DNA from 3 places in the Streptomyces sp. GLSS-08 genome. Region 2 is predicted to be linked to each of the others. Evidence: riboswitches for the same ligand, from Rfam matches in the RefSeq annotation. Region 2 holds a riboswitch; each other region holds the start of a gene.

Region 1 (9,487 bases), on a different contig from region 2:
ATGCGGGTCTACCGCAACGACGAGGAGATCAAGGAGATCCCCGTCACCACCGGCAAGCCGGGCTTCGAGACGCGCAACGGCGTCAAGGTCGTGCTCGGCAAGGAGTACTTCGTACGCATGCGCGGCACCAGCATCGGCATCTCCGAGGGCAGCGCCGACTCCTACGACCTGCCGGTCTACTACGCGACCCGGGTGACCTGGAGCGGCGAGTACGTGCACGCGGCCCCCTGGTCCACCGGCTCCCAGGGCTCCGCCAACGTCAGCCACGGCTGCACCGGCATGAGCACCGCCAACGCCGAGTGGTTCTTCAAGAACTTCCGCGCCGGCGACATCGTCAAGGTCGAGAACTCGAACGGTGACACCATGGACCCGTTCGGCAACGGCTTCGGGGACTGGAACCTCGACTGGGAGAAGTGGCGCACCGGAAGCGCGCTGCTCGGCGGCACCCCCGACGGACCCCGGCCGGCGGACCGGGCGCGGCTGCGTCCGGAGAGTGCCTGAGGCCGCGCCCCGCGAGGGGCGCGGGGCCGTGACCGGCACCGCCCCGCCGCACGGACGACGGATCCGGCTGCCCCGGACGGCCCGCGGCCGCCGACCCGCCCGGCCGGCCGGCCGGTCAGGTTCCCAGCAGGGCCCTGCGGCGCAGCAGGGAGGCCAGTGTGGCGGCGAACTCCACCGGGTCGACCGGATGGGTCACCGCGGCCTCCGCGCGGCTCCAGGTGGCCAGCCAGGCGTCCTGCGGGCGCCCGATGAGCACGAGCACCGGCGGGCACTCGAAGATCTCGTCCTTGATCTGGCGGCACACACCCATCCCGCCCATCGGCACCGCCTCGCCGTCCAGCACGCAGACGTCGATCCCGCCCTTGTCCAGCTCCGTCAGGACCGCGGCGGGCGTGGCGCACTCGATGAACTCGACCTCGGGAACGTCACCGGCCGGGCGGCGGCCGGTGGCGAGCCGTACCTGTTCGCGGGTGTTGGAGTCGTCGCTGTAGACCAGCACCGTGGCGGTCGGCTGCATTGTTCCTCCGTGACTTCGGCGTCGTACGGGTGTGAACCGCTGCGCGGATGCTACTCCCTCGCACACCGCCTCAGCACGGGTTCGGACAGGGCTTCGATGGGCCATACGGGCTGGACACACCCCCCGGACACTCCGAACGGCACCCCCCGGGGTGAGGGCGGGATAAGCGACCGACATAATGTCGGTCGTGGCGACAGCAACGACAGTAGAAACCGGGCACGCGCACCCGTCGGTCAATCGGCCGAACCTCACCAGCGTCGGAACGATCATCTGGCTGAGTTCCGAGCTGATGTTCTTCGCGGCCCTCTTCGCGATGTACTTCACCCTGCGATCGGTGACCGGGCCGGATCACTGGAAGGAAATGGCGTCCAGCCTGAACTTCCCGTTCTCGGCGACGAACACCACGATCCTGGTGCTCTCCTCCCTGACCTGCCAGCTCGGCGTCTTCGCCGCCGAGCGCGGGGACGTGAAGAAGCTCCGGATGTGGTTCATCGTCACCTTCATCATGGGTGCGATCTTCATCGGCGGTCAGGTCTTCGAGTACACGGAGCTGGTCAAGAAGGACGGGCTCTCGCTCTCCTCCGACCCGTACGGCTCGGTGTTCTACCTGACCACCGGCTTCCACGGCCTGCACGTGACGGGCGGTCTCATCGCCTTCCTGCTGGTCCTCGGCCGCACGTACGCGGCCAGAAGGTTCACTCACGAGCAGGCAACCGCCGCCATTGTCGTGTCCTACTACTGGCACTTCGTCGATGTCGTCTGGATCGGCCTCTTCGCCACGATCTACATGATCAAGTAGTCGGCGCGCCGCAACGGCGGACCGATCCATTCCCGAAGCATCGACGCAGAAGATCCTGACACCGGGGTAATCCGTGAAAAAGCTCTCCGCACGACGACGCCATCCGCTGGCGGCGGTCGTCGTCCTACTCCTCGCGCTGGCGGCCACCGGGGGGCTGTACGCCGCGTTCGCACCCGCGAGCAAGGCGCAGGCCGACGAAACCGCCCAGTCCCTCGCGATCGACGAGGGCAAGAAGCTGTACTCCGTGGGCTGCGCAAGCTGCCACGGCACCGGCGGTGTGGGAACCACAGACGGTCCCCCCCTGACCGGTGTGGGCGCCGCGGCCGTCGACTTCCAGGTCGCCACGGGCCGCATGCCGGCCCAGCAGCCCGGTGCTCAGATCCCGAAGAAGAAGAACATCTACTCGCAGGCCGAGATCGACCAGCTCGCGGCGTACATCGCCTCGCTCGGTGCGGGTCCCTCGGTGCCGACGAAGAATCAGTACAGCCCTGAGGGTGCGGACATCGCCAAGGGCGGCGAGCTCTTCCGCACCAACTGCGCGCAGTGCCACAACTTCACCGGCAAGGGTGGTGCGCTCTCGGAGGGCAAGTACGCGCCGGGCCTGGAAGACGTCGACCCGAAGCACATCTACGAGGCCATGCAGACCGGCCCGCAGAACATGCCGTCCTTCCCCGACACGACGATGCCGGAGAAGAACAAGAAGGACATCATCGCGTACCTCCACGCGGTCAACGGAGACGACACCGAGAGCCCCGGCGGCCTTGACCTGGGCGGCCTCGGGCCGGTCAGCGAAGGTCTGTTCGGCTGGATCTTCGGACTCGGCGCGCTCATCGCCGTCGCCGTCTGGGTCGCCGCTCGGACCGCAAAGGCCAAGAAGTCATGAGTAGCCAAGACATTCCAGAGAACCTGCCTGCTGAGCGGGCCACCGACGAGCAGCGCGCTGCGGTCGGCATCGCGGACGAGCAGAACCCGTTCGCGAACCCGGGGCTGCCGCCCCACGAGCACCGCGTCCAGGACATCGACGAGCGGGCCGCCAAGCGCTCCGAGCGCGTGGTCGCCATGCTGTTCACGCTGTCGATGCTGGCCACGGTCGCCTTCATCGTCTCGTTCGTGACGATCCCGGCCGACCGGTCGGTCTTCATCTGGCCCCTCGGGCACATCAGCGGACTCAACTTCGCGCTGGGCACCACGCTCGGTATCGCGCTCTTCGCCATCGGCGCGGGCGCGGTCCACTGGGCCCGCACGCTGATGTCCGACGAGGAGGTCGCCGACGACCGTCACCCGATCGAGGCGTCGCCGGAGGTCCGCGCCAAGGTGCTGGCCGACTTCCAGCAGGGCGCCAAGGAGTCCGCGCTCGGCCGTCGCAAGCTGATCCGGAACACGATGTTCGGGGCGCTGACCCTGGTGCCGCTGTCCGGCATCGTCCTGCTGCGGGACCTGGGCCCGCTGCCCGGGGACAAGCTGCGTCACACGATGTGGTCCAAGGGCAAGCTCCTCGTCAACATGAACACGAACGAGCCGCTGCGTCCCTCGGACGTCGTCGTCGGCTCGCTCACCTTCGTCAAGCCCGAGGGCCTCGAGGAGCACAGCGAGGAGTTCCAGACCGAGATCGCCAAGGCGGCCCTGATGATCGTCCGGCTCCAGCCGGACGACATCAAGGACAAGCGCGAGCTCGAGTGGTCGCACGAGGGCATCGTGGCGTACTCGAAGATCTGCACCCACGTGGGCTGCCCGATCTCCCTGTACGAGCAGCAGACGCACCACGTCCTGTGCCCGTGCCACCAGTCCACCTTCGACCTCTCCGACGGTGCCCGAGTGATCTTCGGCCCGGCCGGTCACCCGCTGCCGCAGCTGCGCATCGGTGTGAACGATGAGGGCTACCTTCAGGCGCTCAGCGACTTCGAAGAGCCCGTCGGTCCTGCTTTCTGGGAGCGCGGATGAGTACTTCAAAGAGCGAGCGTTCGCGCGGGAAGGCCCCCGCCGGTGAGCGGGTGGCGGACTGGGCGGACGGCAGGCTGGGGATCTACTCCCTCGCCAAGTCCAACATGCGCAAGATCTTCCCGGACCACTGGTCCTTCATGCTGGGTGAGATCTGCCTCTACAGCTTCATCATCATCATCCTCACGGGTGTGTACCTGACGCTGTTCTTCCACCCGTCGATGAACGAGGTGGAGTACCACGGCAGCTACGTCCCGCTGCAGGGACAGCTGATGTCCGAGGCGTTCAACTCGACCATGCACATCTCCTTCGACGTGCGCGGCGGTCTGCTCATCCGGCAGATCCACCACTGGTCGGCGCTGGTCTTCCTGGCCGGCATGTTCGTGCACATGATGCGCGTGTTCTTCACGGGTGCGTTCCGCAAGCCGCGTGAGGTCAACTGGCTGTTCGGCTTCCTGCTGTTCGTCCTCGGCATGTTCACCGGTTTCACCGGCTACTCGCTCCCGGACGACCTGCTCTCCGGCACCGGTGTCCGCTTCATGGAGGGCGCGATCCTGTCCGTGCCGATCGTCGGCACGTACCTCTCGTTCTTCCTCTTCGGCGGCGAGTTCCCGGGCGGCGACTTCGTCGCGCGGTTCTACTCGATCCACGTCCTGCTGCTGCCGGGCATCATGCTCGGCCTGCTGGTCGCCCACCTGATCCTGGTCTTCTACCACAAGCACACGCAGTGGGCGGGCCCGGGCAAGAACGAGAAGAACGTCGTCGGCATGCCGCTGCTGCCGGTGTACATGGCCAAGGCGGGCGGCTTCTTCTTCCTGGTCTTCGGCGTCATCGCGGTGATCGCGGCCATCGCCTCGATCAACCCGATCTGGTCCATGGGCCCGTACCGGCCGGACCAGGTGTCGACCGGCGCGCAGCCCGACTGGTACATGGGGTTCTCCGAGGGCCTGATCCGCACCATGCCGGGCTGGGAGATCAACCTGTGGGGCCACACCCTCGTCATGGGTGTCTTCGTCCCGCTGATGATCTTCCCGCTGGTGCTGGTCGTCATCGCGGTCTACCCGTTCATCGAGTCCTGGGTCACCGGCGACAAGCGCGAGCACCACATCCTGGACCGCCCGCGCAACGTCCCGACCCGTACGGCCGTGGGTGTCGCCTGGATCACCTGGTACGTCGTCATGCTGATCGGCGGTGGCAACGACCTCTTCGCCACCCACTTCCGCATGTCGATCAACTCGATCACCTGGTTCGTGCGCATCGCGTTCTTCGTGGCGCCGGTCGTCGCGTTCCTCATCACCAAGCGGATCTGCCTCGGCCTCCAGCGCCGGGACCGGGACAAGGTGCTGCACGGCCGCGAGTCGGGCATCATCAAGCGCCTGCCGCACGGTGAGTTCGTCGAGGTGCACGAGCCGCTCAGCCAGGAGTCGCTGCACACGCTCACCGCGCACGAGCAGTACGAGCCGGCCGAGATCGGCCCCGCGGTCGACGAGAACGGTGTCGAGCGCAAGGTCACGGGCACGCAGAAGCTGCGCGCGAAGCTCAGCAACGCGTACTACGGGGAAGAGAACCAGATCCCCAAGCCCACGGTCGAGGAGTACAAGGAGATCACGAGCGGCCACGGCCACCACTGATCCGCACCCCGGTCACGCACTGATCGCCACGGCTGGAGCCCCGTCCATTGCATGGACGGGGCTCTTTGCCGTCCCCGGGCCTGGATAGGGTGGACCCTGTCTGTCACACGTCGTGCACGTGTCTTCTCGTCCTCTTACCCGAACCAGGAGCGGCATATGAGTGCTGTGACCCCCGCTGGAGGCGACATCGCGGCGGGCCGTTCCTGGCCCCAGGTGCTGAACGGCCTGCTCGAGGGCCGCGACCAGAGCGCGGACGAGACGGCCTGGGCGATGGACCGCATCATGCGCGGCGAGGCGACGGACGCGCAGATCGCCGGGTTCGCGGTCGCGCTGCGCGCGAAGGGTGAGACGGTCCAGGAGATCTCCGGTCTCGTCCGCACGATGTACGAGCACGCCAACGTGATCGAGGTGCCCGGCGAGACCGTCGACATCGTCGGTACGGGCGGTGACGGGGCCAAGACGGTGAACATCTCCACGATGTCCGCGATCGTCGTGGCCGGCACGGGCGCCAAGGTGGTCAAGCACGGCAACCGGGCGGCGTCGAGCGCGTCCGGCGCCTCGGACGTCCTGGAGAAGCTCGGCGTCAATCTGGAGCTGACGCCCAAGCGGGTTGCCGAGGTGGCCGAGGAGGCCGGGATCACCTTCTGCTTCGCGGTGAAGTTCCATCCGGCGCTGCGTCATGTGGCCGCCGCGCGTGGGCAGTTGGGGATCCGGACCACCTTCAACTTCCTGGGCCCGCTGACCAACCCGGCCCGGGTGAAGGCCCAGGCGGTGGGTGTGGCCGACCTCAGGATGGCGCCCATCGTCGCCGGTGTCTTCGCGGAGCGCGGCCACTCCTCGCTGGTCTTCCGCGGCGACGACGGTCTCGACGAGCTGACCACCACGGCCACGTCGAGGGTGTGGGTCGTCCGCGAGGGAAAGGTCCGCGAGGAGAGCTTCGACCCGCGTGACGTCGGCCTCGGGCTCGTCCCCGTGGAGGCTCTGCGGGGCGCCGACGCGTCGTACAACGCGGAGGTCGCCCGGCGGCTGCTGGACGGCGAGACCGGGCCCGTACGGGACGCGGTGCTGCTGAACTCGGCGGCGGCCCTGGTCGCCCTGGAGCCCGGAGACGGACCGCTCGCGGAGCGGATCCGCGCGGGGATGGCGAAGGCGGCCGAGGCCATCGACTCCGGGGCCGCCAAGCGGACCCTCGACCGGTGGGTCGCGGCCAGCCACGCCTGAGCCGAAAGCGAGGTGCGCGGGGCGCGGTCCGGATTCTGGACTGCGCCTTGCGCGTCGACGATCTTCTGGCAAGATGCTGTACCAGGTCATGAGCGACAGCCATGAGGCCCCGGCCGGCTGTCCGGCAACCCTCCGTCCGTGGCGGGGTGCCCCGGGTGAAGACCAGGCCGTAGGCAGCGAGGTCTGCGGCAAGCGCGGACCCCTCGCCTCACCAGGGGTCCTGGTCGTCGAGGGAGCCTTCTGTGAGCAAGCGAATGCGATAGGGCGCAGCGCCCCGCCTCCGCACACCCTTTTCACCTTTTCCTGTGCCGGAGCCGCCCCCTTCACGGGCCGTCCGCACAGCGAATCCGCCTGCTTCTCACAGGAGTTCGCCATGTCTGTCCCCACCACTGCCGCCGACCGGTCCGTTTGTGCCCCGCTGCCCGTTCTGGGACGGGATGTCACCGTCCCGCTGGTCACCGGCGGCGAGGTCACGTACGCCGCGCTGGACTACGCGGCCAGCGCCCCCGCCCTGCAGCGGGTGTGGGACGACGTCGCCGCGTACGCCCCCTACTACGGCAGCGTGCACCGCGGCGCCGGATACCTGTCCCAGCTGTCCACCGACCTCTTCGAGAACGCCCGCAGGACCGTCGCCGAGTTCCTCGACTGCCGCGCCGGCGACCAGGTCGTCTTCACCCGCTCCACCACCGACTCGCTCAACCTGCTCGCCTCCGCCCTGCCGGCCGACTGCCAGGTCTTCGTCTTCGAGACCGAGCACCACGCCTCGCTGCTGCCCTGGCGGGACGCCCGAGTGACGTACCTGAACGCCCCGCGCACCCCGGGCGAGGCCGTCGCGACGCTGGAGCGGGCGCTGGCCGGCCGCGACCCGTACGGGCCGGCCCTGGTGTGCGTCACCGGTGCCTCCAACGTCACCGGCGAGCTGTGGCCGGTGCGCGAGCTCGCCGCAGCCGCCCACGCGCACGGCGCGCGCATCGTCCTCGACGCAGCCCAGCTCGCCCCGCACCACCCGGTGTCCGTGCAGGACCTGGACGTCGACTGGGTCGCCTTCTCCGGGCACAAGCTCTACGCGCCCTTCGGCTCCGGGGTCCTCGCCGGCCGCGCCGACTGGCTGACCGAGGCCGAGCCGTACCTCGCGGGCGGCGGCGCCAGCCGCAAGGTGTCGCGGCGCACGGACGGCGGGGTCGACGTGGAGTGGCACGAGAGCGCGGCCCGGCACGAGGCCGGCTCGCCGAACGTGATCGGTGTCCACTCCATCGCGTCAGCCTGCAAGGCGCTGACCGAGGCCGGGTTCGACACCCTGGTGGCCCGCGAGCAGCACCTCATCGACACGGTCCGCGCGGGCCTCGCCGAGGTGCCCGAGGTGCGGGTGCTGTCGCTCTTCGGCGACGACGCCCCGCGTGTCGGCGTCATCTCGTTCGTCGTCGAGGGCTGGAACAGCTCGCACTTCGCGGCCGCGCTGTCCGCCGAGTACGGCATCGGCGTGCGCGACGGACTCTTCTGCGCCCACCCCCTGGTGCGTACCCTGCTGGGCACCGACCCGCAGAGCCAGGGGGAGTGCGGCGCCCCGGAGGCCGCGCCCGGCGAGAAGTCGCTGAACGCCATCCGCGTCAGCTTCGGCGCGGGCACCCCGGACGAGCACGTCGAGCGCTTCGTCCGCGCCGTGCGGGAACTCGTGCGGGACGGCGCCCGGTGGCAGTACCGGACCGAGGACGGGCGTTGCGTCCCGGCGGTCTGACGCCGTAGGAAGGGCTCAGCGCCCGGGGGCGGTGGGAGCGGTGCGGTCCCGGCGGGTCAGGAGTCGAGACCGATCGCGAACGCCGCCTCCAGGTCGTGCTGGGAGTACGTGCGGAACGCGACGTGGGTGTCCGTGCCCTCGACGCCCGGGATCTTGCTGATCCGGCCGGGGATGACGTCGGCCAGGTCGTCGTGCGCCTGGACGCGGACCATGGCGATCAGGTCGTAGGTCCCGGTGACGGAGAAGACCTCGCTGACGCTGTCGAGGGCCGCGATCGACTCCGCGATCTCGGGGATCCGGTCCACGCTGGTCTTGATGAGCACGATCGCGGTGATCACGGCTGGTTCTCTCCCTCGGGGGCCGTCACTGGGGTTTTCACTCTAGTCGCACGGCCGAAGCGCACCCAGGCGTGGAGGAACCCGGCGAAGAAGCCCAGCAGGTGGGCCAGGTAGGCGACCCCGGGGCCCTGGTCGTCGCGGCCCGCCGCCAGCCATTGCAGGACCGCCCAGAAGGGCAGCACCACCCAGGCCGGGAAGCGCAGGGGCAGGAAGAAGAGGAACGGGAAGAGACTGGTCACCCGGGCGCCGGGGAACAGGTACAGGAACGCGCCGAGGACCGCGGAGACCGCCCCCGAGGCGCCGACGAGGGGCTGCGTGGACTCGGCGTTGGCGATCGCGTACCCGAGCAGGGCGAGATATCCGCAGCCCAGATAGAAGAGGGCGAACTCGACATGGCCCATGCGCTCCTCCGCCATCGCCCCGAAGACGCAGAAGAAGAGCATGTTGCCCAGCAGATGGAGCCAGCTGCCGTGGATGAACAGGGCTGTCGCGGGGGTGAGCCAGGCCCGTGGCACTCCGTCGAGAAGCTCGGCCGGCACCACGCCCCAGCGGCGGAAGTAGGCCTGCTGGGCGGCGAGCAGCTCGTCCCCGGTGCCGTAGGCGGGGTTGAGTCCCGCAGCGGGGCCGATGACGAAGATCAGGCAGCAGAGGCCGATCAGTCCGTACGTCACCGGCGCCGACCGTCCCCGGCTCGTCCGGCCGACCGCCGCACTCCACTTTCCGGTCATGCGGCAAAGCATGACGTAACAGGACGGGGCCGCACAGACCGCCTCGCCGCGTGGACGCCCGAGCGTCGGGGTCCCGCCA
Region 2 (9,487 bases):
AGCTGCGGACCCGCTTCGGCCGCGGGTACCAGGGCACGGAGGAGCCGTGGAACGGCGGCCGGTACCAGGTCGAGTCGTACCTGGACCACCATGCCGCCAAGCTGGTGCGCCGCTTCGACGCGGGCAGCTACGTCGCGCTGGCGGAGGCCATGAACAGCCACGACATCGGGCGGGGCCGCGGGGGTGTCCGGGCGGCGCTCAGCCGCGTCACGGCCCGGACCCTGGTGGCCGCGGTCGACTCCGACCGGCTCTACCCTCCCTATCAGCAGGCGGAGTTGGCCGCCGGGATCGGCACGGCGGACCGTCTCCGTACGGTCGTGTCCCCGTACGGCCACGACGGTTTCCTCATCGAGGCGGAGCAAGTGGCCGCGCTGGTGCGGGAACTGCTCGAACCGGTTCCGGGCAGCGTCCCTCCCCCGGCACCCGGGCGGGCCGCCCCGACCACGTCGTGAGACTTCGCGCGGGCCTTCTTGACGCTCCCACGGAGCGCGACGACACTGACCGGGACGGTCACGATTGTCAGCGCCCCGCGGGCAGGCTCCCTGCTCGTACGGTCATCGGCCCCGGCCCGCTGGCAGGCAACCCTTCCACCGCGACGGGGTGCCCCGGGTGACGACCGGGTTCCGCCGGCGCGGCGGGACAAGCGTGGTCTCGCATCTCGCGAGCCCCGAGCAAGGACCGGTGGGAATGCCCAGGAACGATTTGACGAGGCGCCTGCACATCGATCTGTCGCGTGTCTCCAGCGCGTACTAGCCCGACGATCCGGACCGGCACGAGAGCGCAGTCACTCCGTTTCGTCGCGGCGCCCAGCGGGCGGCCGGACTTCCTCACCCGTGGAGAGTCATGCCCGAGACCATGTCGCACGCCTCCAGCACCAGCGCACCCTGCACCACGTCCGACGCCGGACGTCCCGACGGCACCTCCGGCCCGGTTCGCGGTTCCCGCGTCACGGGGTCGCCGAGCCCGCGCCGCCTCAACAGCCGTATCGGCGTCGGCCTGGCAGGCGGCTTCTACCCGGCACCGCACCGCTACCGGCTGTACCTGTGCACCGACTGTCCCCGTTCGCTGCGCGTCTCGATCACGTTGGATCTGCTGGGCCTCGGGGACTTCGTCGCCACCACGCCCCTGGCGCACACCGGCGAGAGGTCCGACGGGTTCGCGGCCCTGCGCCGGGCCTACGAGGCCACCTGGCACCACTACGAGGGCCCGCTCACCGCGCCCGCCCTCTGCGACCGCTGGACCGGACGCGTCGTCAGCAACCACACACCCGACATCCTGCGCGACCTCGCGGGTCTGGCCGTCCGCACCGGCACCGGGCTTCCCGCGCTCCGCCCGCCGGCCCGCGCCGCGGACATCGACGCCCTGAGCGAACTCCTGGACGCCGACGTCGTACCGGCCGCAGCGCCGCACAGGCGGTCCGCCGCACTCGGGCGGCTGAACCGGCGGCTGGCCTCGGCGCCCTACGCCTCGGGCCGCGACCTGACCGCCGCGGACGTGGACCTCTGGGTCGCCCTCGTCCACCTCGAAGACCCGGACGAGCTCGCCCCGTACGGACACCTCCGGGACTACGTACGTCGGCTGGCCGCGCTCCCGGCGTTCCGCGGACGGACGAGCCGTGCCGGTGCCGTGCAGCCGCAGGCCGCACGACCGAGGTAGACCATGGCGGCGGGGGTTCCGCCTCCGCCGCTCCCCATCCGTCCGCCGTCCGTCCGCGCGCTCGACTATCCGTCCGCGCGCTCGACCGCTTCCCGCGAGATCTGCTCGAACTGCGCGGCCATCGCCTCCTGGAGCGCCTGGGCCGCCGACAGCGGGCGGACCATCACCGTGAGGTCGTCGATCTTGCCGTCCTCGTCGAGGTGCAGGAAGTCGCAGCCCTCGATCTCCTTGTCGCCCACCTTCGCCCGGAAGATCAGCGCGTGGTCGCCGCCGTCGGCGCCGGCGATCTCCCGGACGTAGTGGAAGTCCGTGAAGACGCGGGAGACACCGCGCACGATGGCCGCGGTGATCGCCCGGCCGGTGTACGGCTTGAAGACGACAGGGCTGGTGAACACGACGTCCTCGGCCAGCAGCGCCTCGATCGCGGCGTGGTCGTTCGCCTCCACCGCCTTGCGGAACGGATGCATCGCGCCCACCTCTCATAGTCAACTAATTGATTAGGTGTGGAGGATATTACTCACGGAGGCGGGTGGACACCTAGCCTTGGGCGCATGGCATTGCGCAACGCGGTCCTGGCCGCGCTTCTCGAGGGCGAGGCGTCGGGGTACGACCTGGCCAAGGGGTTCGACGCGGCGATCGCCAACTTCTGGATGGCGACTCCCCAGCAGCTGTACCGGGAACTCGACCGCATGGCGGGCGAGGGGCTCATCGCGGCCCGGCTGGTGCGGCAGGAGCGCAGACCCGACAAGCGGATGTTCTCGCTCACCGACGCCGGCCGCCGCGCGCTGCGTGACTTCACGGCCGCCCCGCCGAAACCCACGGCCATCCGCGACGAACTCCTGGTCAAGGTCCACGCCGTCGACGAGGGGGACCTCGATGCCGTGCGCGCGGCGATCAGCGAGCGGCTGGAGTGGGCCCGCGCGAAACTGGCCCGCTACGACCGGCTGTGCGCCCGCCTCCTCGACGGCCGCACCGAGGAGGAGTACCTGTCCGGCGCCGAGCGGATCGGCCCGTACCTCACGCTGACGCGGGGCCGCGCGTTCGAACGGGAGAACATCACGTGGGCGGAGCGGTCCTTGCGCATCCTGGAACGACGGGCCGCCGCGCGCGGCTGATCCCCGGGCCGGGCCGGGGCCGGTCGAGGGTCCCACCGCGGGGGACGGCGTATTCCCTCCGACGCATCGGATCTCCTATGGCTCCGAGTGTCAGGCCTATTGGTCACTTATGGCCTTGTGCGTCTACGTTCGTCGTATGTCGAAGATTCTTTTTGTGATGACCGCCGCCGACCACTGGACGCTCGCGGACGGCAGCAAGCACCCGACCGGCTTCTGGGCCGAGGAAGCGGTCGCCCCGTACGAGGCCTTCACGGCCGCCGGCCACGAGATCGTGGTCGCCACGCCCGGCGGCGTCGTACCGACCGTGGACCGGGCGAGCCTCGCGCCCGAGGTGAACGGGGGCCAGGAGGGCGCCGACCGTATCGACGGAGTCCTGGCGTCGATCAGCGAGTTCCGGCAGCCGATCCGGCTGGAGGACGTACGCCTCGACGACTACGCGGCCGTCTACTACCCCGGGGGCCACGGTCCGATGGAGGACCTCTCGGTCGACACCGTCTCCGGCCGGCTGCTCGTCGACGCCCTGGCATCGGGCAGGCCCCTCGGCGTGGTCTGCCACGCCCCGGCCGCGCTGCTCGCCGCGCGACAGGAGGACGGCGGCAACGCCTTCGCGGGGTACCGCCTGACCGGGTTCACCAACGCGGAGGAAACCCAGGCCGGCTTCGCCGACAAGGCGAAGTGGCTGCTCCAGGACCGGCTCGTCGAGGCGGGCGCGGACTTCCAGGAGGGTGAGCCGTGGGCCCCGCACGTGGTCGTCGACCGCAACCTGGTCACCGGCCAGAACCCGTCCTCCTCCGCTCCGCTCGCCGCCGAGCTGCTGAAGAAGCTGGCCTGAGCGTCCCGACCCACCCCCGCGCCCCGGCGGACCGGGACCGCGCCTCCCTCCGGGGCGCCGGTACCCGGCCCGCCGGGGCGTTCTTTCGCACGTCACCGGCCCACCGTCCGCCCCGCACCGCCCCGTCTGCTCCACCCGGAGACCCGCAGCACGTGACCACCGCCTCCGGAACGCCGATACTGCAAGAGGCGGATCTCATCAGGAGGTACCCATGAAGATGCTCATCAACGTGGCGGAGACAGTGGTCGCGGACGCCCTGCGGGGCATGGCGGCCGCCCATCCGGAGCTGACGGTCGACGTCGAGAACCGGCTGGTCGTCCGGCGCGACGCCCCGGTGGCCGGAAAGGTCGGGCTCATCTCCGGTGGTGGTTCCGGGCACGAACCGCTGCACGGCGGATTCGTGGGTCCCGGCATGCTGTCGGCGGCCTGTCCGGGCGAGGTCTTCACCTCCCCGGTGCCGGACCAGATGGCACGGGCCGCGGCCGCTGTGGACAGTGGCGCGGGCGTGCTGTTCATCGTGAAGAACTACACGGGTGACGTGCTCAACTTCGACATGGCGGCGGAGCTCGCCGAGGACGAGGGCATCCGCGTCGCCAAGGTCCTCGTGAACGACGACGTCGCCGTCACCGACAGTCTGTACACGGCGGGCCGGCGCGGCACCGGCGCGACGCTGTTCGTGGAGAAGATCGCCGGGGCGGCCGCCGAGGAGGGCGCGCCGCTGGAGCGGGTCGAGGCGCTCGCCCGGCAGGTCAACGAGAACTCCCGCAGTTTCGGGGTGGCGCTCTCCGCGTGCACCACTCCGGCCAAGGGCAGCCCCACCTTCGACCTGCCGCCCGGGGAGCTGGAGCTGGGCGTCGGAATCCACGGCGAGCCCGGCCGGGAGCGGCGCGCGATGATGACCTCGCGGGAGATCGCCGACTTCACGCTGCACGCGATCCTCGAGGACCTCGACCCGCGTGATCCGGTCCTGGTCCTGGTCAACGGCATGGGGGCGACTCCTCTGCTGGAGCTGTACGGGTTCAATGCCGAGGTGCAGCGGGTGCTGACCGAGCGCGGTGTCGCCGTGGCGCGCACACTCGTCGGCAACTACGTCACCTCGCTGGACATGGCGGGCGCCTCGGTGACCCTGTGCCAGGTGGACGAGGAGCTGCTGCGGCTGTGGGACGCCCCGGTGGAGACCCCGGGCCTGCGCTGGGGCAGGTGAATCCCGCCGACGTCCGGTCCCGACGTCCGGTCAACGTTCGTACCACGCAAGGAGATTCCGTGCTCGACGCCGAATTCTTCCGACGTTGGATGGCGGCGACCGCCGCGTCCGTGGACCGCGAGGCCGAACGGCTCACCGCGCTGGACTCGCCCATCGGCGACGCCGACCACGGCAGCAACCTCCAGCGTGGTTTCACCGCCGTGGTGGCCACGCTGGACAAGGAGGCGCCGGACACGCCCGGTGCCGTTCTGACGCTCGCCGGCCGGCAGCTGATCTCGACGGTGGGCGGCGCATCGGGGCCGCTGTACGGCACCCTGCTGCGCCGTACGGGCAAGGCCCTCGGGGACGCTCCCGAGGTCAGCGGGGAGCAGCTCGCGCAGGCACTGCGCGAGGGCGTGGACGCGGTGATGGCGCTGGGCGGGGCCGCGCCCGGCGACAAGACCATGATCGACGCGCTGGTGCCCGCCGTGGACGCGCTCGGCCAGTCGTTCGCGGCGGCCCGTGCCGCGGCCGAGGAAGGTGCCGCGGCGACGACTCCGTTGCAGGCGCGCAAGGGCCGTGCCAGCTATCTGGGCGAGCGCAGCATCGGGCACCAGGACCCGGGTGCGACGTCCGCGTCCTTGCTGATCGCGGCTCTCGTGGAGGCGTCCGGTGAGTGACGGCGAGCTGGTCGGGATCGTGCTCGTGTCGCACAGTGCGGCCGTCGCCGCCTCGGTCGCCGAGCTGGCGGTGGGACTGTCGGGCGGCGGCGCGACGGCTCCGGTGGCGCCCGCGGGCGGCACCGTGGACGGCGGCCTGGGGACGAGTGCGGAGCTGATCTCCGCCGCGGCAGCCTCCGTGGACCGGGGCGCCGGGGTCGCCGTCCTCATGGACCTGGGCAGTGCGGTCCTCACCGTGAAGGCGCTCCTCGCGGAGGGTGACGAACTGCCGGAGAACACGTGGCTGGTCGACGCGCCCTTCGTGGAGGGTGCGGTCGCCGCGGTCGTGACGGCTTCGGCGGGCGCGGACCTAGCGGCCGTGGAGGCCGCCGCGGCGGAGGCGTACGCGTACCGGAAGGAGTGACACGGCGGTACGGGGCGTGCGTGCGCCGCGTACCGCGAGCCCTTGCCCCTGGTGGGCGGGGGCTCGGTCGTGTCCGGTCCTGCCCGGACACGACCGTGATCGGTCGGGCGGGCGCTCAGTTCCGGTTCTCGGCGAGGAACTTCCGCGCCAGCGTCCTGCCCCGGGCCGCCGTGGCCCGGTGGTCCCCGATCGGGGACCCGCCGGAGTTCTCGAACACGATGTATGTGACACCGGAGGGCACACCGCCGCCGCGCGGGTCGGTCCGGATGCCGAGGCCCCGGGCGGCCGCGTACGACGCCTCGCCGATGATGTCGCGCGGTCCGACGTCGCCGACGACGGCGTACTGGACGCGGCCGCGGTGGATGAGGGCGGCGACGGACCCTCCGGTGATGCCGTGGTCGCGGTGGTTCCAGACGGTGCCGGGGGACGGCACGACGATGTACGGCAGGGTCTCGGCGCTCAAGTGGCGCCCGTCGGACTGCTGAAAGGCCGTCATGGACGAGAAGAGCGGGTCGGTGCGCCGGTTGCAGCGGGGGCCGGGCCTGCCGTCGCAGTCGATGTCCAGGTCCGCCTTCCAGAACACGGCCCCGCGGCCGCCGCACACGGGGATGTCGGCGGGGCGTCGTCGTCGCTGCGGTAGCGGCCGCCGGAGACCGGAGCGCAGTGGCGGACCGCGGCGAGAAGCTCGGCCGCGCTGACGTCTCCTTCGCGCACCCGGGGCCGTTCCGTTGCACGCACCGGGGGCCGTTGCGGTCCGGCGGCGGGGGCGGGGGGCGGCGGTTTCGCGGGCAGCGTGGTGGGGGCGAGCAGGGCGGCGCAGGCCGCGGCCAACGTCAGCGACTGGACACGCACGATGAGGAACCCTTTTTCCTGGGCGACACTGACGGGCACTCAACCAGATCTGGGCCGGGTCGCGCAGGCCGTCCACCGGTGAGCGTCCGGATGGCGCACGACCTCGGTCCGGCCCAGGTCACGGTCGGTGGACCGGCGTTGTCGCGGAGGGTCGGCCGGGCGAGCGGGGTTGATGCGGGCCCGGGCCCGCTCCGCCGGCCTGGGCGCGGCATCGGCGACGACGTCGGTCCGCACCGATGGGCGTGAACTCCCGCGGAGAGAGCACGAGTTCACGCCGCGTCAGGAATCGGCACACGGAGCACCCGGCGGATGTGGCGACCGGCTCCTCTCCTCTTCCCGCCACCTCTTGATGTGTTCGCGCCGACATGGCATACAGGTACAGACCAATCCGGTCGAGGGAAGGCGGGGCCGTGCGACGCACTCGCATATCGGTGATCTGCGGCTCGCTGCTCCTGGTGGCGTCCTGCGGCTGGGGCGGCGGCCAGGACGACGGGCGGAGCGGCCGGCTGCCGTCGGCCCCGGTGGGCGTCACCGCCGCGGCCGGCAGCGCGACCAGCGTGCACGTGATGTGGAACCTCGCCACGGGCGACCCCCAGATCGCCGGTTACGAGGTGTACCGGGGCGGCAGGAAGGTGAAGGACGTGCCGGGGACGGAGCACATGGTGGACGTCACCCGGCTCGCGCCGGCCACCACCTACGCCTTCACGGTCCGGGCGCGGGCCGCCGGCGGGGACGTCGGGCCGCCCAGCAGACGGGTGCGCGCCACCACCCCCGCGGCGACCGCGGCCGACCACCGCGCACCGACCCGCCCTGGGCACCCCGGTGGCAGAGTGCTCGGGGCCCGGGCGGTCCAGCTGTCCTGGGGCCGCTCCACGGACGACAGGCGCGTCGCCTCGTACGACATCCACCAGGGCGGCTCGAAGATCCACAGCGTGGGCGGCGGACAGACGGCCGCCGTGATCACCGGGCTGCGGCCCGGCACCCGCTACTCCTTCACCGTGCGGGCGCGTGACGCGGCGGACAACGTGTCGCCGCCCGGCGGGCCGGTCCGGCTCACCACCGCGCCGGGTCCGGGTGACGGCCGGGACACGGCACCGGCCGGCTTCCGGGCCACCACGCACACGTCCGACGGCGCCTACTCCCTCGACCTGTCCTGGGTCCCGCCGAAGACGGACGGCGTGATCACGGAGTACCAGATCCGGCTGGACGGGCGGGCGGCGACCTCCCTGGTGTGGGGCGGCACTCCCCCGGCCGGCCGGGCCTCCTACAGCTTCTACATCGGCCGCGAGGCCGGCATCACCCACCGGGTGCGGATCCGGGCGAAGCTGCCGGACGGCACCTGGGGCGGCTTCTCGGCAGAGCGGACCGTGACGACGGGAGCGAGCGATAGGCGGGGCTAGGGTTGATCACATGGCCCATAGGGATTCACATACCGCTCCGCTGGACCTGACGCAGCTGCGCACCTTCCTCGCCGTCCACCGCGCCGGGTCGTTCACGGCGGCGGCGCGCCTGCTCGGTCTCTCCCAGCCGACGGTGACGACGCAGATGCGGGCGCTGGAGGAGCAGCTGGGCCGTGAGCTGTTCGAGCGGCAGCCGCGCGGGGTGACGCCCACGGCGGTGGCGGACGAGCTGGCCGCGCAGGTGGCGGCGCCGCTGGACGCGCTCACCGCCGTCGCGGAGCGCGGCGGGCCGGGCGCCGACCAGGTACCCGAACCCGTCCACGTGGCGGGGCCGGCCGAGCTGCTGTGCACCCGCGCCCTGCCCGCGCTCGCGCCGCTGACGGCCCGGGGCGTCCGGCTGCGGGTCGGCACGGGCCTGACGGACGAGCTGCTCGACGGGCTGCGCGGCGGCCGGTACGACCTGGTGATCGCGACGCGCAGGCCGCGCGGGCGCGCGCTGACGTCCGTGCCGCTGGGCGACGAGGAGTTCGTGCTGGTGGCGTCGCCCGCGTGGGCCGACCGCATCGGCCCCGAGCGGGTGGCCGCCGAGGGGGCAGGCGCACTGCGCGGGGTGCCCCTCGTGTCGTACGCCGAGGATCTGCCCATCGCACGGCGCTACTGGCGGCACGTCTTCGGTGTGCGGCTCACCGGGCAGGCCGCGATCACGGTGCCCGATCTGCGCGGGGTACGGGCGGCGGTCGCCGCCGGTGCCGGGGTCAGCGTGCTCCCGCGCTACCTGTGCTCGGAGGAGCTGGCCTCGGGAGCGCTGATGCCCCTGCTGTCGCCCGAGGACCCGCCGATCAACACCGCGTACCTGGCGCAGCGTCCCGGGGCACCGGACAATCCCCATGTCTCGCTTGTCCGGGAGCGGCTGCTCCAGGCCGGGCGCACGTGGTGACCCGGTCCTCCTGAGCGGCGGCCCGCGCCCGCCGTTCGACGGAGTCCGTCACCTGCCCGGCCCCCCTCCGCATGCGGTCCCGTTCCGGGGCGCGTTGGCTCTCCCTGAGGCAGCACGGCCGCTTCCCCATCCAAGGCGGCTCATGGGATGTACCGCCAACCGTGCCTCTGGAGGGCAAGTCCTATGCGTACCACTCAGATATTCCTTCGCTCCGGCCTGACCGTGGCCGCCGCCGCGCTTCCCTTCACCCTGGCCGCCGGGTCGGCCACCGCGTGGGGTGCGGGGATCTCGGTGAGCACCAGCGGGTCGACGGTCTCGGTCACCACCAGTGCCTGCACGGGCAGCGGTGCCCGCTTCGGCAACGCGTCGCTGCTCACCAGCGGCCAGTCGAGTTTCGCCCAGGGCCGCCAGGCGGCGCTGACGGGGACC
Region 3 (9,487 bases), on a different contig from region 2:
ACCGACGCCGGCGTGGCCCCGTCCCCGGCCGGGGACCGAGCCACGCGGGGTCAGGCCTGGAGGGCGTGCAGCTGGTCCAGGAACCACCGGGCCGGCGGCAGCGCGGTCGCCGCGGCGGCCAGCCGCTTCGTGCGCGTGGCGCGCTCGTCGGCCGGCATCGTCAGCGCCTCGTGCAGCGCGCGTGCGGTGCCCACCACGTCGTACGGGTTCACCGTGATCGCGTCCTCGCCGAGCTCCTCGTGCGCCCCCGCCTCCCGCGAGAGCACCAGGACGCACCCACCGTCGGAGACGACCGGCACCTCCTTGGCCACCAGGTTCATACCGTCCCGGATGGGGTTGACCAGCGCCACGTCCGCCAGCCGGTACGCGGCCAGGGAGCGGGCGAAGTCGTCCTGGACGTGCAGCACGACCGGGGTCCAGCCGGGCGTCCCGTACCGCGAGTTGATCGTGTCGGCGACGCGCTGCACCTCGGCCGTGTAGTCCCGGTAGACGGCCAGGTCCTGGCGGGACGGGTAGGCGAAGGCGACGTGCACCACCCGCTCGCGCAACTCGGGACGCTCCTCCAGCAGCTGCTCGTACGCCCGCAGGCCCCGCACGATGTTCTTCGACAGCTCGGTGCGGTCGACCCGTACGACCGTCCGGCGCGGGCCGCCCTCCGGGGACGTGCCGATCTGCTCCCGCAGCGCCGCCATCCGTTCGTCGACGTCCGCCTCGTGCGAGCGCGCGCGCAGGAACTCCGCGTCCGCGCCCAGGCCGTGCACCCCGACCCGGGTGCCGCCGAGACCGCCGGCCAGGTCCTCGCAGCACGCGGTGAACGCGTCCGCCCAGCGACGGGTGAGGAAGCCCAGCCGGTCCGCGCCGAGCATCCCCCGCAGCACCTGCTGCGCGATGTCGTCGGGCAGCATCCGGAAGTAGTCGACCGGCGCCCACGGCGTGTGCGAGAAGTGCCCGATGCGCAGGTCGGGCCGCAGCTCACGGAGCATCCCGGGCACCAGCGTCAGGTGGTAGTCCTGCACGAGGACCGAGGCCCCCGTCGCCGCCGCCGAGGCCAGCGCGTCGGCGAAGGCCCGGTTGTACGTCTCGTACGACGCCCACTGACGCCGGAACTCCGCGTCGAAGGCGGGCTCGAGCGGGGTCTGGTACAGCATGTGGTGGACGAACCACAGCACCGAGTTCGCGATGCCGTTGTACGCGTCCGTGTGCACCTCGGCGTCGATGTCGAGCATCCGCACGCCGTCCTCGCCGACGCCCCGCCGCACCGCCTCGCGGTCCCCGTCGCCGAGGGCCGCGCACACCCACAGGGCGCCCGCGTCCGGCCCGATCGCCGACAGTCCCGAGACCAGCCCGCCCCCGCCGCGCCGGGCGTGGAGCGAGCCGTCCTCGCGCAGCTCGTAGGAGACCGGGCCGCGGTTGGACGCGACAAGGATCTGGTGGTCACCGTGCGTGGAAGCCATAGACCTCAACCTAGCCCGGCTCGGAAACGCTCAAACGTACGGGCGGGTACCGCCTCGCCCCTCGGCCCCCGGAGCACCTCGTCCGGCGGCATCCGGCGCCACCCGGCATCACGCGGTGTCCGGGCTCAGGCCACTCTGCGTGAGCGGTACTCGGCCAGCTCCACCATCGGGGGCCGCTCCTGCGTGTCCACGGAGTGGGTGCGCGGCACGAAGCCGTCCTCGCCCCGCTCGAACTGGGTGAGGGCCGGGCGGACGAGGTGCCCGCGGGCGAGCCGGAGCTGCGCGGTGCGGTAGATCGCCGCCGACATCCGGCCGAGCGCCTGCCCGTCCTGGTGGCGGTGCCTGCGCACCCCGACGTCGACCTGGGCGAGCGCGTCGAGACCCACCAGATGCAGCGCGTCCACCAGCATGCCCAGCTCCACCCCGTACCCGACGGGGAACGGCAGCCGCTCCAGCAGCGACCGGCGCGCCGCGTACTCGCCGCCCAGCGGCTGGACGAAGCCCGCGAGCTGCGGCCAGTGCATGTTCAGGAGCGGACGCGCCATCAGCTCGGTCACCCGGCCGCCCTGGCCCGCGGCGGTTCTGCCGGAGGCGGACCCGTCGGACACGGTCAGCGGCCGGTCGTACATGGCCTTGACGAGAGCCACGCCCGGGTCGGTGAGCAGCGGGCCCACGATCCCCGTGACGAAGTCGGAGGAGAACTCGCGCAGGTCCGCGTCGACGAAACAGACGATGTCCCCGCTCGTCACCAGCAGGGACCGCCACAGGACCTCGCCCTTGCCGGGGACGGGCGGGAGCCGCGGCAGGATGTCGTCCCGGTGCACCACGCGGGCGCCCGCCGCGGCGGCCACCTCGGAGGTGCGGTCGGACGAGCCCGAGTCGACGACGACGATCTCGTCGACGAGCGGGACCCGCAGCATCAGGTCGTGGCGGATGGCCGCGACTATCGCCCCGACGGTCTCCTCCTCGTTCAGGGCGGGCAGCACGACGCTGACCGTCGACCCCGTGGTGCGTTTGGCGGCCGTCAGCTGGTGGAGCGGACGGTCGGTCACGGACCAGGAGCGGGTGCTCAGCCAGCGCTCGACTTCTTCCAGCACGGTCCGGGCTCCTCACTGTCCGACCACACGCCCCGCCGGGGTGTGATCCATCTCGCGGTTCGGACGACTATCTCAACTGTCCTGGCCTTCGGTTACAGTCTTGAACAACGCGGATGACCATTGCATGTCCTGGCTCGGTCCCCGCGTCGCGACCAACAACTGAACACCGCTCATCCAGAGGGGCAGAGGGATACGGCCCGTTGAAGCCCCGGCAACCCTCCAGCCGGTCTCGTCCTGATCGTCGCCGATCAGCGTCGCGAGGCTCCCGGCTAGGGAAGGTGCCAAATCCGTCTCACGGCGAAGTGCGCCGTGAGGAAGATGAGGAGAAAGGGCCTCGCCTCCATGGCTGCGCAGACAGTTGCAAGCACCACCGACTCTTCCACCGCCGCGGACTCCGTCGATCTCGGCCCCGCCGCGGCCCTCTCCTGCCGCGAATGCGGACACCGCGTGCCGCTCGGCCCGGTCTTCGCCTGCGAGGAGTGTTTCGGCCCGCTGGAGATCGCCTACGACTTCTCGGCGTACGACACCGAGGAACTCCGCAAGCGCATCGAAGCGGGCCCCGCGAACATCTGGCGCTACGCGCCGCTGCTGCCCGTCCCCGCGGACGTCGCCGACAAGCCGAACATCAACCCGGGCTGGACCAAGCTCGTGCAGGCCGACAACCTCGCGCGCGAACTGGGCGTCGACCCCGGCAAGCTCTTCGTCAAGGACGACTCGGGCAACCCGACGCACTCCTTCAAGGACCGCGTCGTCGCACAGGCCCTGGAGGCCGCCCGCGCCTTCGGCTTCACCACGCTCTCCTGCTCCTCCACCGGCAACCTGGCGGGTGCCGTCGGCGCCGCCGCCGCCCGGGCCGGCTTCCGCTCCTGCGTGTTCATCCCGCACGACCTGGAGCAGGGCAAGATCGTCATGGCCGCGATCTACGGCGGCGAACTCGTCGGCATCGAGGGCAACTACGACGACGTCAACCGCTTCTGCTCCGAACTCATCGGCGACCCGGCCGGCGAGGGCTGGGGCTTCGTCAACGTCAACCTGCGGCCGTACTACGCGGAGGGCTCGAAGACCCTCGCGTACGAGATCTGCGAGCAGCTCGGCTGGCGGCTGCCGGACCAGCTGGTCGTGCCGATCGCCTCGGGCTCCCAGCTCACGAAGATCGACAAGGGGCTGCAGGAACTGATCAGGCTCGGCCTCGTCGAGGACCGGCCGTACAAGATCTTCGGCGCCCAGGCCGAGGGCTGCTCGCCGGTGTCCGTGGCCTACAAGGCGGGACACGACGTCGTACGGCCGCAGAAGCCGAACACGATCGCCAAGTCGCTCGCCATCGGCAACCCGGCCGACGGGCCGTACGTCCTCGACGTCGCGCGCCGGACCGGCGGTGCGGTGGAGGATGTCGACGACGAGCAAATCGTCGACGCGATCAAGCTGCTGGCGCGGACGGAGGGCATCTTCGCCGAGACGGCGGGCGGCGTGACCGTGGGGGTCACGAAGAAGCTGATCGAGAGCGGCGTCCTGGACCCGACCCTGACGACGGTCGTCCTCAACACCGGTGACGGCCTCAAGACCCTCGACGCGGTGGCCGGCACCGGTCTGACCGCGACCATCCGCCCGAACCTGGACTCCTTCCGAGAGGCTGGCCTCGCATCATGAGCGTCAACGTTCGCATCCCCACCATCCTGCGCACCTACACGGGTGGCAGGGCCGAGGTCCCGGCGGAGGGCGCGACCCTCGCCGAGGTCATCTCGGACCTGGAGAAGAACCACACGGGCATCGCCGCGCGCGTCCTGGACGACCAGGGCAAGCTGCGCCGCTTCGTCAACGTGTACGTGAACGACGACGACGTGCGCTTCGAGCAGGGCCTCGAGACGGCGACGCCGGACGGCGCGGGCGTCTCGATCATCCCGGCCGTGGCCGGCGGCTGCTGACGATCGGCTTCGAAAACCGGCTTCGAAAACCGGCTGTTCCCCCGGATTGCCCTCTCCGCAAGAGAAACGGAGGGGGCAATTCTGCATGGTTGAGCACGGTACAGTTGGGGAAGCTGCCGCGCTTTCCATGCCGGGCGCATATGAACGCCGATCCGGTGTCCGACAAGAAGCAGCCAATGTGCCCGGCTTTTTCAAGCCTTTCATGGCACTTACGGGGCCCGACTTGCCCTGAACATGTGCGAGTCCTCCACATATTGCCGATCATGCGTGCCCGGATTTCTCGTCCGACTGACCTGTTGCAGACGGCAGTTGGACAGATACATTCAGCCGCGGTCGACGCGTTCCGGCGCACACCCCCAACCGTTGGGGGGTGAGGTCTGACCCGGATCCGCGAAGTGCGGATCTGTGCAAGGGCCAGTAATAGGGGAGTTAGGCATGGCTCAGGGCACCGTCAAGTGGTTCAACGCGGAGAAGGGGTACGGCTTCATCGCGGTCGACGGTGGTGCGGACGTCTTCGTGCACTACAGCGCGATTCAGATGGACGGCTACCGCACCCTTGAAGAGGGTCAGCGAGTGGAGTTCGAGATCTCGCAGGGCCAGAAGGGTCCGCAGGCGGACATGGTCAAACTCGCCGTCTGATCTCGGCGCGATCGGCCACCGACGCACGTATTCACTCACGTCGAGGGGCCCGTATCCCATCAGGGGTACGGGCCCCTCGGGCGTTCCGCGACCCGGCCGGGACGACGTCGCGGCGGGGCGGGGCGTGCGGGAACCGCGGTGAGGTCGCGGCGGGCGTACGGGAACCGCGGTGAGGTCGTGGCGGGGCGTACGGGAGGCCGGGGTGGGTGCTGCGGCAGGGCGTGCGGGCGCGTGGGAGTGCTCCCGTCGGGGTCCGCGCGCCCCCTGGAAGGGGCTCACTGCGGGGGAGCGTCTTGCACTCTCGGGGGTCGAGTGCTAATCATTGGCGTTAGCACTCTGAAGGTGAGAGTGACAACGAAGGACCGGGTCGGCGAGGCCCGCAGGCCATGTGGGGCAAGGAACCACGAGGCAGGCAGGCCGTCCGTCGCGGGCGCCAGCGCGGTCCGGAGCAATCCACCCCAGTCCGGGAGGACCACTTCACATGGCCAAGATCATCGCGTTCGACGAGGAGGCACGGCGCGGTCTCGAGCGCGGGATGAACCAGCTCGCCGACGCCGTCAAGGTCACCCTTGGTCCCAAGGGTCGCAACGTCGTCCTCGAGAAGAAGTGGGGCGCCCCCACGATCACCAACGATGGTGTTTCCATCGCCAAGGAGATCGAGCTCGAGGACCCGTACGAGAAGATCGGCGCCGAGCTGGTCAAGGAAGTCGCGAAGAAGACGGACGACGTGGCCGGTGACGGCACGACGACCGCGACCGTCCTGGCCCAGGCGCTGGTCCGCGAGGGCCTGCGCAACGTCGCCGCCGGCGCCAACCCGATGGCTCTGAAGCGCGGTATCGAGAAGGCCGTCGAGGCCGTCTCCGGTGCCCTGCTGGAGCAGGCGAAGGATGTCGAGACCAAGGAGCAGATCGCTTCGACGGCCTCCATCTCCGCCGCCGACACCCAGATCGGCGAGCTCATCGCCGAGGCGATGGACAAGGTCGGCAAGGAAGGCGTCATCACGGTCGAGGAGTCCCAGACCTTCGGTCTGGAGCTCGAGCTCACCGAGGGCATGCGCTTCGACAAGGGCTACATCTCGGCGTACTTCGCGACCGACATGGAGCGTATGGAGGCCGTCCTCGACGACCCGTACATCCTGATCGCCAACTCGAAGATCAGCAACGTCAAGGACCTGCTGCCGCTCCTCGAGAAGGTCATGCAGTCGGGCAAGCCGCTGCTGATCATCGCCGAGGACGTCGAGGGCGAGGCCCTGTCGACCCTGGTCGTCAACAAGATCCGTGGCACCTTCAAGTCCGTCGCCGTCAAGGCTCCGGGCTTCGGTGACCGCCGCAAGGCCATGCTCGGCGACATCGCCATCCTCACGGGCGGCGAGGTCATCTCCGAGGAGGTCGGCCTCAAGCTGGAGAACGCGGGCATCGACCTACTCGGCCGTGCCCGCAAGGTCGTCATCACCAAGGACGAGACCACGATCGTCGACGGCGCCGGCTCCGCCGACCAGGTCGCCGGCCGGGTCAACCAGATCCGCGCCGAGATCGAGAACTCCGACTCGGACTACGACCGCGAGAAGCTCCAGGAGCGTCTGGCGAAGCTGGCGGGCGGCGTGGCCGTCATCAAGGCCGGTGCCGCCACCGAGGTCGAGCTCAAGGAGCGCAAGCACCGCATCGAGGACGCCGTTCGCAACGCGAAGGCGGCCGTCGAGGAGGGCATCGTCGCCGGTGGTGGCGTGGCCCTGCTGCAGGCCTCCTCGGTCTTCGAGAAGCTGGAGCTGACGGGTGACGAGGCGACCGGCGCGAACGCCGTGAAGCTCGCCCTGGAGGCCCCGCTCAAGCAGATCGCCGTCAACGGCGGTCTCGAGGGTGGCGTCATCGTCGAGAAGGTCCGCAACCTGCCCGTCGGCCACGGCCTGAACGCCGCGACCGGTGAGTACGTGGACATGATCGCCGAGGGCATCATCGACCCGGCGAAGGTCACGCGCTCTGCCCTGCAGAACGCCGCGTCCATCGCCGCGCTGTTCCTCACCACCGAGGCCGTCATCGCCGACAAGCCCGAGAAGGCCGCCGCAGGCGGCGCCCCGGGTGGCATGCCGGGCGGTGACATGGACTTCTGATCCTCGCGGATCAGGCTCGTCCTTTCCGAGGGCGGCACCCCTTTCCGGGGGTGCCGCCCTCGGGCGTTTCCAGGGTGCGGCGGCCGTTCCGTGGCCGGGATCACACCGGGGTGGGCCGGGGACCCGGAATGCCGTGGCCGGCCGGGCCGTTACCGGGAGGGTGGGTCGATGCACGTGCACATACCCACCGGAATGCCCCGTCCTGACCCGCCGTCCAGAGGAGCCCCCACGTGAGCGCCGATTCCGCGTCCCGCGCAGCCGAGATCCTGTCCCGTCCCGTGTCCCTGAACGGTCTGACCGTCCCGAACCGGATCGCGATGGCACCGATGACCCGGCAGTTCTCGCCGGGCGGCGTCCCGGGGGAGGACGTGGTGGGCTACTACTCCCGGCGCGCCGCCGCGGGCGTGGGCCTCATCGTGACCGAGGGCACGTACGTCGGCCACGAGTCCGCGGGTCAGAGCGACAGCGTGCCGCGGTTCCACGGCGAGGAGCAGCTGGCCGGCTGGACGAAGGTCGCCGACGCCGTGCACGCGGCGGGCGGCACAATCGTGCCGCAGCTGTGGCACATCGGCATGGTGCGCCGGGCCGGTGAGCCGCCGTTCGCGGACGCCCCGGCGATGGGTCCCTCCGGCATCCACGCCGAGGGCGCCGAGCCCAAGGGCCGGGCCATGACCCAGCAGGACATCGACGACGTCGTCGAGGCGTTCGCGAAGGCCGCCGCGGAGGCGGAGCGCATCGGCTTCGACGGCGTCGAACTCCACGGCGCCCACGGCTATCTGCTCGACCAGTTCCTGTGGGCCGGCACCAACCGGCGCACCGACGCGTACGGCGGGGACCCGGTGGCCCGCGCGAAGTTCTCCGCGGAGATCGTGGCCGCGGTCCGCGCCGCCGTCTCGCCCGAGTTCCCGGTCCTCTTCCGCTACTCGCAGTGGAAGCAGCAGGACTACGACGCCCGGCTCGCCGAGACCCCGGAGGAGCTGGAGGCGATCCTCGCCCCGCTCGCGGCGGCCGGAGTGGACGCCTTCCACGCCTCCACGCGCCGCTACTGGGTGCCCGAGTTCGACGGCTCCGACCTCAACCTCGCCGGCTGGACGAAGAAGCTCACCGGCAGGCCCGCCATCACCGTCGGCTCGGTCGGCCTGGACGGCGAGTTCCTCAAGGCCTTCCAGGGCGAGGGCTCCTCCGTCCGTGGCATCGACGACCTGCTCGACCGGCTGGAGCGCGACGAGTTCGACCTCGTCGCGATCGGCCGCGCGCTGCTCCAGGACCCGGAGTGGGCGGCGAAGGTCCTGGCCGGCCGCTTCGACGAGCTGAAGGCGTACGACGCGGCGGCGCTGGGCACCCTCAGCTGAGCCGGAGCCGGGCACCCTCGGCTTTCCGGGGCCCGCGCCGGAGTCGGCCGAGCCGGGGCCCGCGCCTGGGCACCCCCGTCACAGGTTTCCCATCGGCTCGATGTCGATCTTGACCGGGGTGCCCCAGATGCGCAGCACCTCGTAGTCGGTGAACTCGTGGACCAGGCGGTAGGCCATGCCGGGGCGGGGGGACCTGCGCTCGGCGGCCAGGTAGCGCTCGGCCTCGTGCCGGTCGCGGCGGGGGGTGCCGCAGAGCTGCCACGCCTGGCCGTTCCACACCTCGGGCAGCCAGCGCTGCTGGGGCTCGGGCCGGTCGGCGCGGACGCCGTAGCGGGACTGCGTGCGGTCGGGGGACTCGCCGGGGCCGGTGGGGCGGCCGTGGGCGTAGGCACCGTTGACCTCGGAGCGGCGGGCCGCGCGGCGCCGGGTCTCGCACAGCAGGCACAGGTCGACGGCGCCCTTGTCGACGGGGCCGGTCGGGTGCTCGGCGCAGCGCGTCGTCGGCACCGCCGTCGTGACCGTGTCCTCGAGCAGGTCCAGGGCCCGCTTCAGATCGGCCTTGACCTCGTGCAGCTTCGCGTCGGGACTGTCGGCGCCGAGGGCGTCGCCGTGCTCGCCGAGCAGGCGCAGGGCGCGGCCGAGAGCGGTCAGCTGTGCGTGGTTCATGGGCGTGCGGTGTCCCTCCCCGGGCGGAGTGCTGTCCTACGCAGAATCGCACACGCCGCCGAACCGGTGGTGCGGCCCGCTGCTCACCGCGGGGAGGCGGCCGCGGTCACCGCGGCGCCGTCGGGCCGCTCGACGGCGCCGAGCCCGAAGAAGTAGGTCGCGCCGAAGCCGACCAGATAGCCGGTGAGGAGGCCGCCCGCGTAGATCGCGGCGGTCAGGGTCAGGCTCCGGTTGCCGGACAGGAGCGGGA

What was found. A riboswitch is a leader RNA that binds a small molecule or an ion and turns the genes downstream of it on or off. The one in region 2 is predicted to bind S-adenosylmethionine.
Region 1: linked by a shared signal. The riboswitch ahead of AC0ZLC_RS31520 (aminotransferase class V-fold PLP-dependent enzyme) and the one ahead of AC0ZLC_RS07220 (glutathione S-transferase family protein) in region 2 are both predicted to bind S-adenosylmethionine.
Region 3: linked by a shared signal. The riboswitch ahead of thrC (threonine synthase) and the one ahead of AC0ZLC_RS07220 (glutathione S-transferase family protein) in region 2 are both predicted to bind S-adenosylmethionine.

The regions. Positions count from the first base shown of each region.
Region 1 is NZ_JBWJAQ010000028.1:2,091-11,577, forward strand. Features, by position in the region: gene AC0ZLC_RS31485 (L,D-transpeptidase) at 1-501, shown strand, start outside; gene AC0ZLC_RS31490 (response regulator) at 617-1,018, opposite strand; gene ctaE (aa3-type cytochrome oxidase subunit III) at 1,197-1,817, shown strand; gene qcrC (cytochrome bc1 complex diheme cytochrome c subunit) at 1,891-2,700, shown strand; gene qcrA (cytochrome bc1 complex Rieske iron-sulfur subunit) at 2,697-3,758, shown strand; gene qcrB (cytochrome bc1 complex cytochrome b subunit) at 3,755-5,386, shown strand; gene trpD (anthranilate phosphoribosyltransferase) at 5,543-6,607, shown strand; SAM riboswitch class IV at 6,692-6,808, shown strand; gene AC0ZLC_RS31520 (aminotransferase class V-fold PLP-dependent enzyme) at 6,981-8,342, shown strand; gene AC0ZLC_RS31525 (Lrp/AsnC family transcriptional regulator) at 8,399-8,680, opposite strand; gene AC0ZLC_RS31530 (rhomboid family intramembrane serine protease) at 8,677-9,408, opposite strand.
Region 2 is NZ_JBWJAQ010000003.1:373,041-382,527, reverse strand. Features, by position in the region: gene metX (homoserine O-acetyltransferase MetX) at 1-452, shown strand, start outside; SAM riboswitch class IV at 509-652, shown strand; gene AC0ZLC_RS07220 (glutathione S-transferase family protein) at 844-1,656, shown strand; gene AC0ZLC_RS07215 (nuclear transport factor 2 family protein) at 1,722-2,123, opposite strand; gene AC0ZLC_RS07210 (PadR family transcriptional regulator) at 2,208-2,771, shown strand; gene AC0ZLC_RS07205 (type 1 glutamine amidotransferase domain-containing protein) at 2,908-3,603, shown strand; gene dhaK (dihydroxyacetone kinase subunit DhaK) at 3,815-4,807, shown strand; gene dhaL (dihydroxyacetone kinase subunit DhaL) at 4,867-5,466, shown strand; gene AC0ZLC_RS07190 (PTS-dependent dihydroxyacetone kinase phosphotransferase subunit DhaM) at 5,459-5,869, shown strand; partial or broken gene AC0ZLC_RS07185 (glycoside hydrolase family 75 protein) at 5,985-6,721, opposite strand; gene AC0ZLC_RS07180 (fibronectin type III domain-containing protein) at 7,087-8,121, shown strand; gene AC0ZLC_RS07175 (LysR family transcriptional regulator) at 8,132-9,058, shown strand; gene AC0ZLC_RS07170 (hypothetical protein) at 9,242-9,487, shown strand, end outside.
Region 3 is NZ_JBWJAQ010000019.1:22,616-32,102, forward strand. Features, by position in the region: gene AC0ZLC_RS27565 (alpha,alpha-trehalose-phosphate synthase (UDP-forming)) at 51-1,454, opposite strand; gene AC0ZLC_RS27570 (glucosyl-3-phosphoglycerate synthase) at 1,580-2,551, opposite strand; SAM riboswitch class I at 2,719-2,876, shown strand; gene thrC (threonine synthase) at 2,894-4,198, shown strand; gene AC0ZLC_RS27580 (MoaD/ThiS family protein) at 4,195-4,473, shown strand; gene AC0ZLC_RS27585 (cold-shock protein) at 4,909-5,112, shown strand; gene groL (chaperonin GroEL) at 5,594-7,219, shown strand; gene AC0ZLC_RS27595 (NADH:flavin oxidoreductase) at 7,450-8,571, shown strand; gene AC0ZLC_RS27600 (hypothetical protein) at 8,650-9,237, opposite strand; gene AC0ZLC_RS27605 (PTS transporter subunit EIIC) at 9,321-9,487, opposite strand, start outside.